Regions from separate parts of the Pseudomonas hormoni genome, predicted to be linked through region 2. Evidence: predicted binding sites of a transcription regulator. Region 2 holds the regulator's gene; the other holds the start of a gene.
What was found. Region 2 encodes sigma-54, which starts transcription at its own class of promoters, with help from an activator protein. Its sites were predicted from a motif close to ANTGGCATNNANNTTGCTNT; they were not measured.
Positions count from the first base shown of each region.

Region 1 (5,489 bases), 720 kb from region 2:
GTTTTTCGATACCGTCCAGGTATTCCTGGCACGCACGCCCTTCGATCACTTTCAGTTGGCGAGTGATCAGCGTGTTCCACACCGCATGTTCTTCGGCGGGGTAGTCGATAAAACCTTGCGCATCGGGCTCGCGAGCCACGTATTGCGTCTGCTTCATGCTGCTCTCCTGCTAGGGGATTTCGTTCTTGTTATGTCCTGCTATGGACCCAGAAATACCTCAATGATTGCGGCATTGCAGTAGGTGATCGGCGCTCCCTGTAGGAAAGAACCGCGAAAAACGTAAAGTTTTCGTTACGAATCGGTACCCGCCGCGTAGTTGCTGAGATTCTCGGGTTTGAAAAGCGCTTTGGCTGTCACATAATCTTGACGGTAATCTGAGTGCCCCATCAGAAAAATCGGGCGCTAACCCTGTGGGAGCCAGCCTGCTGGCGATAGCGGTGTGTCATTCGACATCAACATCACCTGATGCGACGCCATCGCCAGCAGGCTGGCTCCCACAGGTCAATCATCGTTTATCAGGTCTTTTATATGCGTATCAAAGTCCACTGCCAGAACCGCATCGGCATTCTGCGCGACATTCTCAACTTGCTGGTCGAGTACGGGATCAACGTCGCCCGTGGTGAAGTGGGTGGGGAGCATGGCAACGCGATCTACCTGCATTGCCCGAACCTGATCAACATTCAGTTCCAGGCACTGCGTCCGAAATTCGAATCGATTGCCGGTGTCTTTGGCGTCAAGCGAGTAGGGCTGATGCCCAGCGAGCGTCGGCACATGGAACTCAATGCCTTGCTCGGCGCCCTGGAATTTCCGGTGCTATCGATCGACATGGGCGGTTCGATCGTCGCGGCCAACCGGGCAGCGGCGCAGTTGCTCGGTGTGCGTGTCGATGAGGTGCCGGGGATTCCCTTGTCGCGTTACGCCGAGGATTTCGATTTGCCGGAGCTGGTGCGCGCCAACAAGTCGCGGATCAACGGGCTGCGGGTCAAGGTCAAGGGCGATGTGTTTCTGGCCGACATCGCGCCGCTGCAATCGGAGCATGACGACAGCGAGGCCATGGCCGGCGCGGTGCTGACGCTGCATCGTGCCGATCGGGTAGGGGAGCGCATCTACAACGTGCGCAAGCAGGAGCTGCGCGGGTTCGACAGCATCTTCCAGAGTTCGAAAGTGATGGCCGCCGTGGTGCGTGAAGCCCGGCGCATGGCGCCGCTGGATGCGCCGCTATTGATAGAAGGCGAAACCGGCACCGGCAAGGAGTTGTTGGCGCGGGCCTGTCACCTGGCCAGTCCGCGCGGGCAGTCGCCGTTGATGGCGCTCAACTGCGCAGGTCTGCCGGAGTCGATGGCCGAGACTGAACTGTTCGGCTACGGCCCCGGCGCATTCGAGGGGGCGCGGGCCGAGGGCAAGCTCGGGCTGCTGGAGCTGACGGCGGGGGGGACGCTGTTCCTCGATGGCGTCGGGGAAATGAGCCCGCGCTTGCAGGTGAAATTGCTGCGCTTCCTGCAGGACGGTTGCTTCCGTCGCGTAGGCAGTGATGAAGAGGTTTATCTGGATGTGAGAGTGATCTGCGCGACGCAGGTTGATCTGTCGGAATTGTGCGCCCGAGGCGAGTTTCGCCAGGATTTGTATCACCGCTTGAACGTGCTTTCGCTGCACATCCCGCCGCTGCGCGAATGCCTGGATGGCTTGACGCCGCTGGTGGAGCACTTCCTTGATCAGGCCAGTCGGCAAATCGGTTGCCCGCTGCCGAAACTGGCGCCGGCGGCCATGGAACGGCTCGGTCATTATCATTGGCCGGGCAATGTCCGACAGCTGGAAAACGTGCTGTTCCAGGCGGTTTCGTTGTGCGAGGGCGGGACGGTCAAGGCTGAACACATTCGCCTGCCAGACTACGGCGTGCGTCAGCCGCTTGGCGACTTCTCCCTTGAAGGCGGGCTGGATGCGATTGTCGGGCGCTTTGAAAAAGCCGTGCTGGAGCGTTTGTATTCCGAACATCCGAGCAGTCGGCAATTGGGCAAGCGGTTGGGGGTTTCGCATACCACCATTGCCAATAAGTTGCGTGAGTATGAGGTTGGCAAAGAACCCGGCTAGACCGCTTTTGTGGCGAGGGAGCTTGCTCCCGCCGGGCTGCGGAGCAGCCCCAGAATGAACGTCCGCATTACTACAGGCGGATCCCGCAGGATGGTTTTGCGGTCGCTTCGCGCCCGAGCGGGAGCAAGCTCCCTCGCCACAGGTGATGGGTTGACCTCCAAGGCTGGCTGTTGCCGCGAAGCGGCATAACACCGCCGGTTTTTCGTCTTCGACACAATCCCCCATTCCCTTCTGAACCCCTCAAGTCCTTTGTTTGCCGGGCCCCGCGCCGTCAGAAAAAAGTTGGTCTGCAAATTGCTTATGGCTCAGCAGTACAGCGGTGGGCGGCAAACGTCCGGCATGCAGAGGAAAGAGTGTGGACAAGTACCTTTATGTGGCAATGACCGGCGCCAGCCAGAATGCACTGGCGCAGAAGGCTCATGCGAACAACCTGGCGAACATCTCCACCAACGGTTTCCAGAAAGACCTGGAGCAGGCGCGTTCGATGCCGGTGTTCGGTGACAGCTTTCCGGCGCGTGCTTTTGCCATGTCTGAACGTCCGGCCACCGACTTCTCTTCGGGCTCTCTGGTGGAAACCGGTCGCGACCTCGACGTCGCGGTGCAGGGCAATGGCTGGATCGCCGTGCAGAACCCGGACGGTGGCGAAAGCTACGTGCGCACCGGCAGCCTGAACGTTGACGCCCTGGGCGTATTGCGCGCCGGCAACGGTATGCCGGTGTTGGGCAATGGCGGGCCGATCTCCGTGCCGCCCGAGCAGCAGATCGAAGTCGGCGAAGACGGCACCGTCAGCATCCGTGCGATGGGCGAAGGTCCTCGCGTGATGGCGGAAGTCGACCGCATCAAGCTGGTCAACCCGGATTTCAAGAACATGACCAAGGGCCTGGACGGTTCGATCCACACCAAGGACGGCCAGCCGGCGCAAGCCGATGCCAACGTCAAACTGGTGTCCGGGTTCCTTGAGTCGAGCAACGTCAATGCCGTGGAAGAGATGACTTCTGTACTGGCCCTGGCCAAGCAGTTCGAATTGCACATCAAGATGATGAACACCGCCAAAGACGACGACCAGGCCATGGCTCGGGTCTTGCAGATCAGCTAATTATCAGAACGTCGCGCCGTAAAACAGGCGCACGAGGAGAATCGAATGCTTCCGGCTCTATGGGTTGCCAAAACAGGTCTGTCCGCCCAGGACACCAACCTGACCACCATTTCCAACAACCTGGCCAACGTGTCGACCACGGGTTTCAAACGTGACCGTGCCGAGTTCCAGGACTTGCTGTACCAGATCAAACGCCAGCCGGGCGCCCAGTCGACCCAGGACAGCGAACTGCCGTCGGGCCTGCAAATTGGTACCGGTGTGCGAATCGTCGGCACCCAGAAAAACTTCAACGCCGGTAGCCTGCAAACCACCGAGCAGCCGCTGGACATGGCCATCGACGGTCGCGGTTTCTTCCAGATCCTGCAACCGGACGGCACCACGTCCTACACCCGTGACGGCACGTTCCACCTCGATTCCAACGGCCAGATCGTCAACGCCAGCGGCTTCGCCCTCGAGCCGGCCATTGTTATCCCGAACGACGCGCAGACCTTCACGGTCGGTCGCGACGGCACCGTGTCCATCACCATTGCCGGCAACCCGGCGTCCCAGGTGATCGGCAACCTGCAAACCGCCGACTTCATCAACCCGGCCGGCCTGCAAGCGGTGGGTAACAACCTGTTCCTGGAAACCGCCGCCAGCGGTGCGCCGCAAGTCGGTACGCCAGGCTTGGCCGGTTTTGGCACCACGCTGCAGAACACCCTGGAAACGTCCAACGTCAGCACGGTAGAAGAGATGGTCAACATGATCACCACTCAGCGCGCCTACGAGATGAACTCCAAGGTGATCTCCACCGCCGACCAGATGCTCTCGTTCGTAACGCAGAATCTGTAATCAAGTCTATGAGGCGGCCATAAGGTCGCCTGCAACACCGTGAGGTAGGGTCATGAATCGCTTTGTATCTGTTCTGGCACTGAGTGGGGTCGCCGCGCTGGCGGGGTGCGTCGGTCCGACGCCCAAGCCCAATGACCCTTACTACGCCCCGGTGTTGCCGCGTACGCCGTTGCCGGCTGCCGCGAATAACGGCTCGATCTACCAGGCCGGTTTCGAACAGAACCTGTACAGCGACCGCAAGGCGTTCCGGGTCGGTGACATCATCACCATCACCCTGAACGAGAAGACCCAGGCCAGCAAGAACGCCAACTCGCAAATCGGCAAGAACAGCAAGGCCAGCATCGGTTTGTCCTCGCTGTTCGGCACGATACCCAACACGAATAACCCGCTCAGCGATGGTGATCTGACGCTGGACGCCGGCTACAGCGGTGACCGCGCCACCAAGGGCGACAGCAAGGCCGGGCAGGGCAACAGCCTGACCGGTTCGATCACCGTGACCGTCGCCGACGTGTTGCCCAACGGCATCATCGCCGTGCGCGGCGAGAAGTGGATGACCCTCAATACCGGTGATGAACTGGTACGGATCGCCGGCCTGGTCCGGGCCGACGACATCGCCACCGACAACACGGTGTCGTCGACCCGCATTGCCGATGCACGCATCACCTACTCGGGCACCGGTTCGTTTGCCGATGCGAGTCAGCCAGGCTGGTTCGACCGTTTCTTCCTCAGCCCGCTGTTCCCTTTCTAGGTGGCTACGTTGAATTTCAGAAGTCTCATCGTTGCGGCCCTGATGTTGTCGGCAGCCTTCAACGCTCAAGCCGAGCGGCTGAAGGACATTGCCAGTATTTCCGGCGTGCGTTCCAACCAATTGATCGGTTACGGCCTGGTGGTCGGGCTTAACGGCACCGGTGACCAGACGACGCAAACCCCGTTCACCCTGCAGACCTTCAACAACATGCTCTCGCAGTTCGGCATCAAGGTGCCGGCCGGTTCAGGCAACGTGCAGCTGAAGAACGTCGCGGCGGTATCGATCAGTGCCGACTTGCCGGCGTTCGCCAAGCCGGGTCAGCAGGTGGACATCACCGTGGCGTCCATCGGTAACTCCAAGAGCCTGCGGGGCGGCACCTTGCTGTTGACGCCGCTCAAGGGCATCGATGGCAACGTGTACGCGGTCGCCCAGGGTAACCTGGTGGTCGGCGGTTTTGACGCCGAAGGTCGCGACGGTTCGAAGATCACCGTCAACGTTCCGTCGGCCGGTCGCATCCCCGGTGGTGCATCGGTGGAGCGTTCGGTGCCGAGCGGTTTCAACCAAGGCAACAGCCTGACCCTGAACCTCAACCGTTCCGACTTCACCACCGCCAAGCGCATCGTCGACAAGATCAACGACATGCTCGGCCCTGGCGTCGCACAGGCCATCGACGGCGGTTCGATTCGCGTCACCGCGCCACTGGATCCGAGCCAGCGGGTCGACTAC
Region 1 covers NZ_CP075566.1:972,751-978,239, forward strand. The annotation lists gene phhA (phenylalanine 4-monooxygenase) at 1-157, opposite strand, end outside; gene KJF94_RS04495 (sigma-54-dependent transcriptional regulator) at 529-2,088, shown strand; gene KJF94_RS04500 (flagellar basal body rod protein FlgF) at 2,444-3,184, shown strand; gene flgG (flagellar basal-body rod protein FlgG) at 3,230-4,015, shown strand; gene flgH (flagellar basal body L-ring protein FlgH) at 4,068-4,763, shown strand; gene KJF94_RS04515 (flagellar basal body P-ring protein FlgI) at 4,806-5,489, shown strand, end outside.
Region 1: KJF94_RS04500 (flagellar basal body rod protein FlgF) is a predicted target of sigma-54. The motif match lies at 2,370-2,389, and genes of this name have one in related genera.

Region 2 (5,489 bases):
CGAATTTGGCAGAAGCGCGGGCATGCAGGCCCAGCTTGTTGATGATTTCGATTTCCAGAGCAGGCATCGCGATGTGAATCCTTTAGCTGAGGTCGCGGTGGCGGACCTGGACGTTCTTCAGGGATTTTTGCAGGGCCTGACCCAGACGTTCGGTCAGGTAGACGGAGCGGTGATGCCCGCCTGTGCAGCCAATGGCAATGGTGACATAAGCACGGTTGCTGGCGGCAAAGCGGGGCAGCCATTTGAGCAGGTACGTGGAGATGTCCTGGAACATCTCCTCGACGTCCGGCTGGGCCGCCAGGTACTCGGCAACCGGTAGATCAAGCCCGGACTGATCGCGTAGCTCCGGCTTCCAATAGGGGTTCGGCAGGCAGCGCACGTCGAACACCAGATCGGCGTCCACTGGCATGCCGCGCTTGAATCCAAAAGACTCCACCAGGAACGCAGTGCCGGGTTCGGGCTGGTTCAGCAGGCGCAACTTGATGGTATCGCGCAGCTGATACAGGTTCAGGTTCGTGGTGTTGACCTTGAGATCGGCGAGGTCGGCAATTGGCCCGAGCAGGCTGGTTTCATCGTTGATCGCCTCGGCCAGCGAGCGATTGGCGCTGCTTAGCGGGTGACGACGGCGGGTTTCCGAAAAGCGCTTGAGCAAGGTTTCTTCGTCGGCATCCAGATACAGGACATCGCACTGGATATGCCGGCTGCGGACTTCTGCGAGCAGTTCCGGAAAACGGGTCAGGTGACTCGGCAAGTTGCGTGCGTCGATGGAGACGGCAACCAGCGGCTGCGCGAGCTCAGTATGAATCAACGCACGTTCGGCCAGTTCCGGCAGCAACCCGGCGGGCAGGTTGTCGATGCAGTAATAGCCGTTGTCCTCGAGAACATCGAGTGCGGTACTTTTACCTGAGCCGGAACGGCCACTGACGATGATCAAGCGCATGATTAGTGCCCGTTTTGCTCGTCCAGGACAACCTGATACAAGGCTTCATTGCTCGCGGCGCTACGCAGGCGATCACGGACTTCCTTGCGATCAAGCATGCTTGCGATCTGGCGGAGCAATTCAAGGTGCGCATCGGTAGCCGCTTCCGGGACCAGCAGAACGAACAGCAGGTCAACCGGGGCGCCGTCGATGGCGTCAAAATCGATGGGAGCGTCCAGGTGCATCAAGGCACTGATGGGCGAGGTGCAACCTTTCAGCCGACAGTGGGGGATAGCGATGCCGTTACCAAAACCGGTCGAGCCAAGTTTTTCACGGGCAATCAAAGCCTCGAAGACATCTTGCATCTCCAGAGCCGGCACTTCGCGGGCGATCAGATTGGCAATTTGCTCGAGGGCTTTCTTTTTGCTGCCGCCCGGCACGTTCACGAGGGAACGGCCGGGGGTCAGGATGCTTTCAAGTCGGATCATGGGTTGGGAGTGTTAACGACCGGTCGCGCCCTGGAGGAGGCTTTGGGTCTTTTCCTTATGCTTTTTGAGTTGTTTATCCAGCTTGTCGGTCAGCGCGTCGATCGCCGCGTACATGTCGGTATGTTCCGCGTTTGCGACCACTTCATTGCCGGGAATATGCAGCGTGGCTTCGATTTTCTGCTTCAGCTTCTCGACCGTCATCGTGACTTGCACGTTGGTGATCTTGTCGAAATGCCGCTCTAATCGTTCGAGTTTTTCGCCGATGTAGGTGCGAAGAGGTTCGGTCACTTCCAGTTGGTGTCCACTGATGTTGACTTGCATACAGCTTCTCCTTCGTTGCCAGTGCATAAAGCGGTAGATCAGATGATCTACCACTGGAACGCTGTGGCGTGGCTCTACATCAACCGCTTGCGTTCGCTCGAAGGCGCGATCCCGAGGGATTCGCGGTACTTGGCGACGGTGCGGCGAGCCACCTGAATGCCTTGTGCCTCCAGTAAACCAGCGATCTTGCTGTCACTCAACGGCTTTTTCTGATTTTCCGCAGCAACCAGTTTTTTGATGATCGCGCGGATCGCCGTGGACGAGCATTCGCCGCCTTCGGAGGTGCTGACATGGCTGGAGAAAAAGTATTTCAGCTCATATATGCCCCGAGGGGTATGCATGAATTTTTGCGTGGTCACCCGGGAAATCGTTGATTCGTGCATGCCCACCGCTTCGGCGATGTCATGCAGCACCAACGGTTTCATCGCTTCGTCGCCGTATTCCAGAAAACCGCGTTGATGCTCGACGATCTGGGTGGCAACTTTCATCAGGGTTTCGTTACGGCTTTGCAGGCTCTTGATGAACCAGCGAGCCTCTTGCAACTGATTGCGCATGAAGGTGTTGTCGGCGCTGGTGTCGGCGCGGCGCACGAAACCGGCGTATTGGGCGTTGACCCGCAGCCGCGGTACCGATTCCTGATTCAGTTCTACCAGCCAGCGCTCGTTGTCCTTGCGCACGATCACGTCGGGAACGACGTATTCGGCTTCACTGGACTCGATCTGCGAGCCAGGGCGTGGGTTGAGGCTCTGTACCAGTTCGATGACCTGGCGCAGTTCATCTTCCTTGAGCTTCATGCGGCGCATCAGCTGGCTGTAGTCGCGGCTGCCGAGCAAGTCGATGTAGTCGGTGACCAGGCGCTTGGCCTCGGCCAGCCAGGGTGTCTTGGCGGGCAGCTGGCGCAATTGCAGCAGCAGGCATTCGCCGAGGTTGCGGGCGCCGATGCCCGCCGGTTCGAATTGCTGGATGCGATGCAGGACGGCTTCGATCTCGTCCAGTTCGATGTCGAGTTCCGGATCGAAGGCTTCGAGGATTTCCTCGAGAGTTTCGTCCAGGTAGCCCTGATTGTTGATGCAATCGATCAGGGTCACGGCGATCAGGCGATCGGTGTCGGACATTGGCGCCAGGTTCAGTTGCCATAACAGATGGCTTTGCAGACTTTCACCGGCCGATGTGCGGGTGGTGAAATCCCACTCGTCGTCATCGTTGCTCGGCAGGCTGCTGGCGCTGGTCTGGTAGACGTCTTCCCATGCAGTGTCGACGGGCAGTTCGTTGGGAATGCGCTCGTTCCAGTCGCCCTCATCGAGGTTGTCCACCGTCGGGGCGGTTTCCTGGTAGGAGGGTTCTGAGACGTCGGCGTTGGGTTGCTGTTCGGCTTTGTCGGCCAAGGGGTCGGCGTTATCGAAGTCGTCGCCTTCTTCCTGGCGTTCGAGCATCGGATTGGACTCCAGGGCCTCCTGGATTTCCTGTTGCAGGTCCAGGGTCGACAATTGGAGCAGGCGGATGGCCTGTTGCAGCTGCGGTGTCATCGTCAGCTGCTGGCCCATTCTCAAGACTAGCGATGGTTTCATGGCAGGGGCTAAACACCTTATTCGCCGGCGCACATGCGCCATCCACTACAGGGCGCCGAAGCGCCAAACATAAGCAAATTATATGCCCGAAACTGCAGCGTTTGCCTAGAGCGCTGTAACAATAAAAAAGTATTGATTTTTTATCGAGACAAACGCTCGGACAACCAGCCAGACACCTCAGCGCTTACAGGCGGAACTCATGGCCCAGATAAACTTCTTTCACGAGGTCATTGGCCAGGATCGTGGCAGAGTCACCTTCGGCGATCAGCTGGCCATCGTTGACGATGTAGGCGGTTTCGCAGATATCCAGGGTTTCACGGACGTTGTGATCGGTGATCAGCACGCCAATGCCCTTGGCCTTGAGGTGGTAGATAATCTGCTTGATATCGCCCACCGAAATCGGGTCTACACCGGCGAAGGGTTCGTCGAGGAGGATGAATTTCGGGTTGGTTGCCAGTGCCCGGGCGATTTCCACACGGCGGCGTTCGCCACCGGACAGGCTCATGCCGAGGTTGTCGCGGATGTGGCTGATGTGGAATTCCTGCAGCAGGCTTTCCAGCTCTTTGCGACGATCGGCCTTGTCGAGTTCCTTGCGGGTCTCGAGGATCGCCATGATGTTGTCGGCGACCGAGAGTTTGCGGAAGATCGACGCTTCTTGCGGAAGATAGCCGATACCGGCCTTCGCACGACCGTGCATCGGCTGGTGGCTGACGTCCAGATCGTCGATCAGGACGCGACCCTGATCGGCCTGAACCAGGCCGACGATCATGTAGAAGCAGGTGGTCTTGCCGGCGCCGTTAGGACCAAGCAGGCCGACGATCTGACCGCTGTCGATGGACAGGCTGACGTCGCGCACGACCTGACGGCTCTTGTAGCTCTTGGCCAGATGCTGAGCTTTCAGAGTTGCCATTACGGGGCCTTTTGCTCTTCGGTTTTCTTTTTCGGCTGGATCACCATGTCGATGCGCGGACGCGACTCGGTCACGTTGGTGCCTGTGGCACGGCCGGCGCTGGCGAGCTTTTTGTTGGTGTCGTAGACGATTTTCTCGCCTTGGGTAACGTTGCCGTCCTTGTCGATGACTTTGGCGCGATCGATCAGCACGACGCGGTCTTGCGAGGCGTGGTATTGGATGGTGACTCCGTAGCCCTGAACCGGCTTGGTGTCGCCAGCGGTCTGCAGCTGCTCGAAGTAGGCCAGGTTGCCCACCGAAGTCACCACGTCAATGTCGCCCGCAGCAGTTCGAGTGATGGTCACAGTATTGCCTTTAACGATCATCGAACCCTGGGTAATGATCACGTCACCTTTGTAGGTGGCAATACCATTCTTGTCGTCCAGCTGGGCATCGTCGGCCTGGATGCGGATAGGCTGCTGTTGATCGTTCGGCAGAGCCCAGGCGCTCACGCTTCCCAGTGCTGCGCCCAGACCGAGCAAAATAGGGAGAGTTTTAACGAGCCTCATACTGTCCTCTTACGTTCGATAGCAGGTGTATCCTGCTTTCTTTCAAATACGCTTTCATTCCCTTGCCAGTCGAGACACCACCAGCGCCGTCGATTCTAACGGGTTGATCGGTCTGCGCATATTGCTGTTGCGGGAACACTGTCATGCGGGTGGTGGTAATCAGGGTCTTGCGGTTTTTCTCGTCGAAACGCGTGATGCGCACCGAGTCGATCAGCTCGACCTGGGTGCCATCCGAATTGACTTCGCCGTGTTCGCTCTGGACGTGCCAGGGGAATTGGGTGCCGCGGAACAGGTTCAGGTCCGGGTTGGTCAGCAGCGTCACTTCGGTCGCCTTCAGGTGTTCAACCTTGTCGGACGTCATTTCGTACTGCAGCTTGCCGTCTGGCAGGTACTGCACGCTGTGGGCGTTGAGTGCGTAATAGTCGATCGCGCTTTCATCGACCTTTGCCACCGGCTGGTCGAGGAAGCGTTCCGGGCTGATGTTCCAGTAGCCGACCGCCGCAAAAATCGCTGCGATGCAACTGAACATCAGGATGTTGCGAAATTTCTTGCTCAGCATAGTTGGCTCACAGGTACGCAGCGTTGGCCGCATCGAGGCGGCCCTGGGCGCGCAGGATCAATTCGCAGAATTCGCGGGCGGCACCCTCGCCACCACGGGCCTGGGTGATGCCATGGGCGTGTTCACGCACGAAGCTGGCGGCATTGGCCACCGCCATGCCCAGGCCAACGCGGCGA
Region 2 covers NZ_CP075566.1:253,435-258,923, forward strand. The annotation lists gene KJF94_RS01085 (HPr family phosphocarrier protein) at 1-67, opposite strand, end outside; gene rapZ (RNase adapter RapZ) at 83-940, opposite strand; gene ptsN (PTS IIA-like nitrogen regulatory protein PtsN) at 943-1,407, opposite strand; gene hpf (ribosome hibernation-promoting factor, HPF/YfiA family) at 1,420-1,728, opposite strand; gene KJF94_RS01105 (RNA polymerase factor sigma-54) at 1,803-3,296, opposite strand; gene lptB (LPS export ABC transporter ATP-binding protein) at 3,481-4,206, opposite strand; gene lptA (lipopolysaccharide transport periplasmic protein LptA) at 4,206-4,754, opposite strand; gene lptC (LPS export ABC transporter periplasmic protein LptC) at 4,741-5,313, opposite strand; gene KJF94_RS01125 (KdsC family phosphatase) at 5,321-5,489, opposite strand, start outside.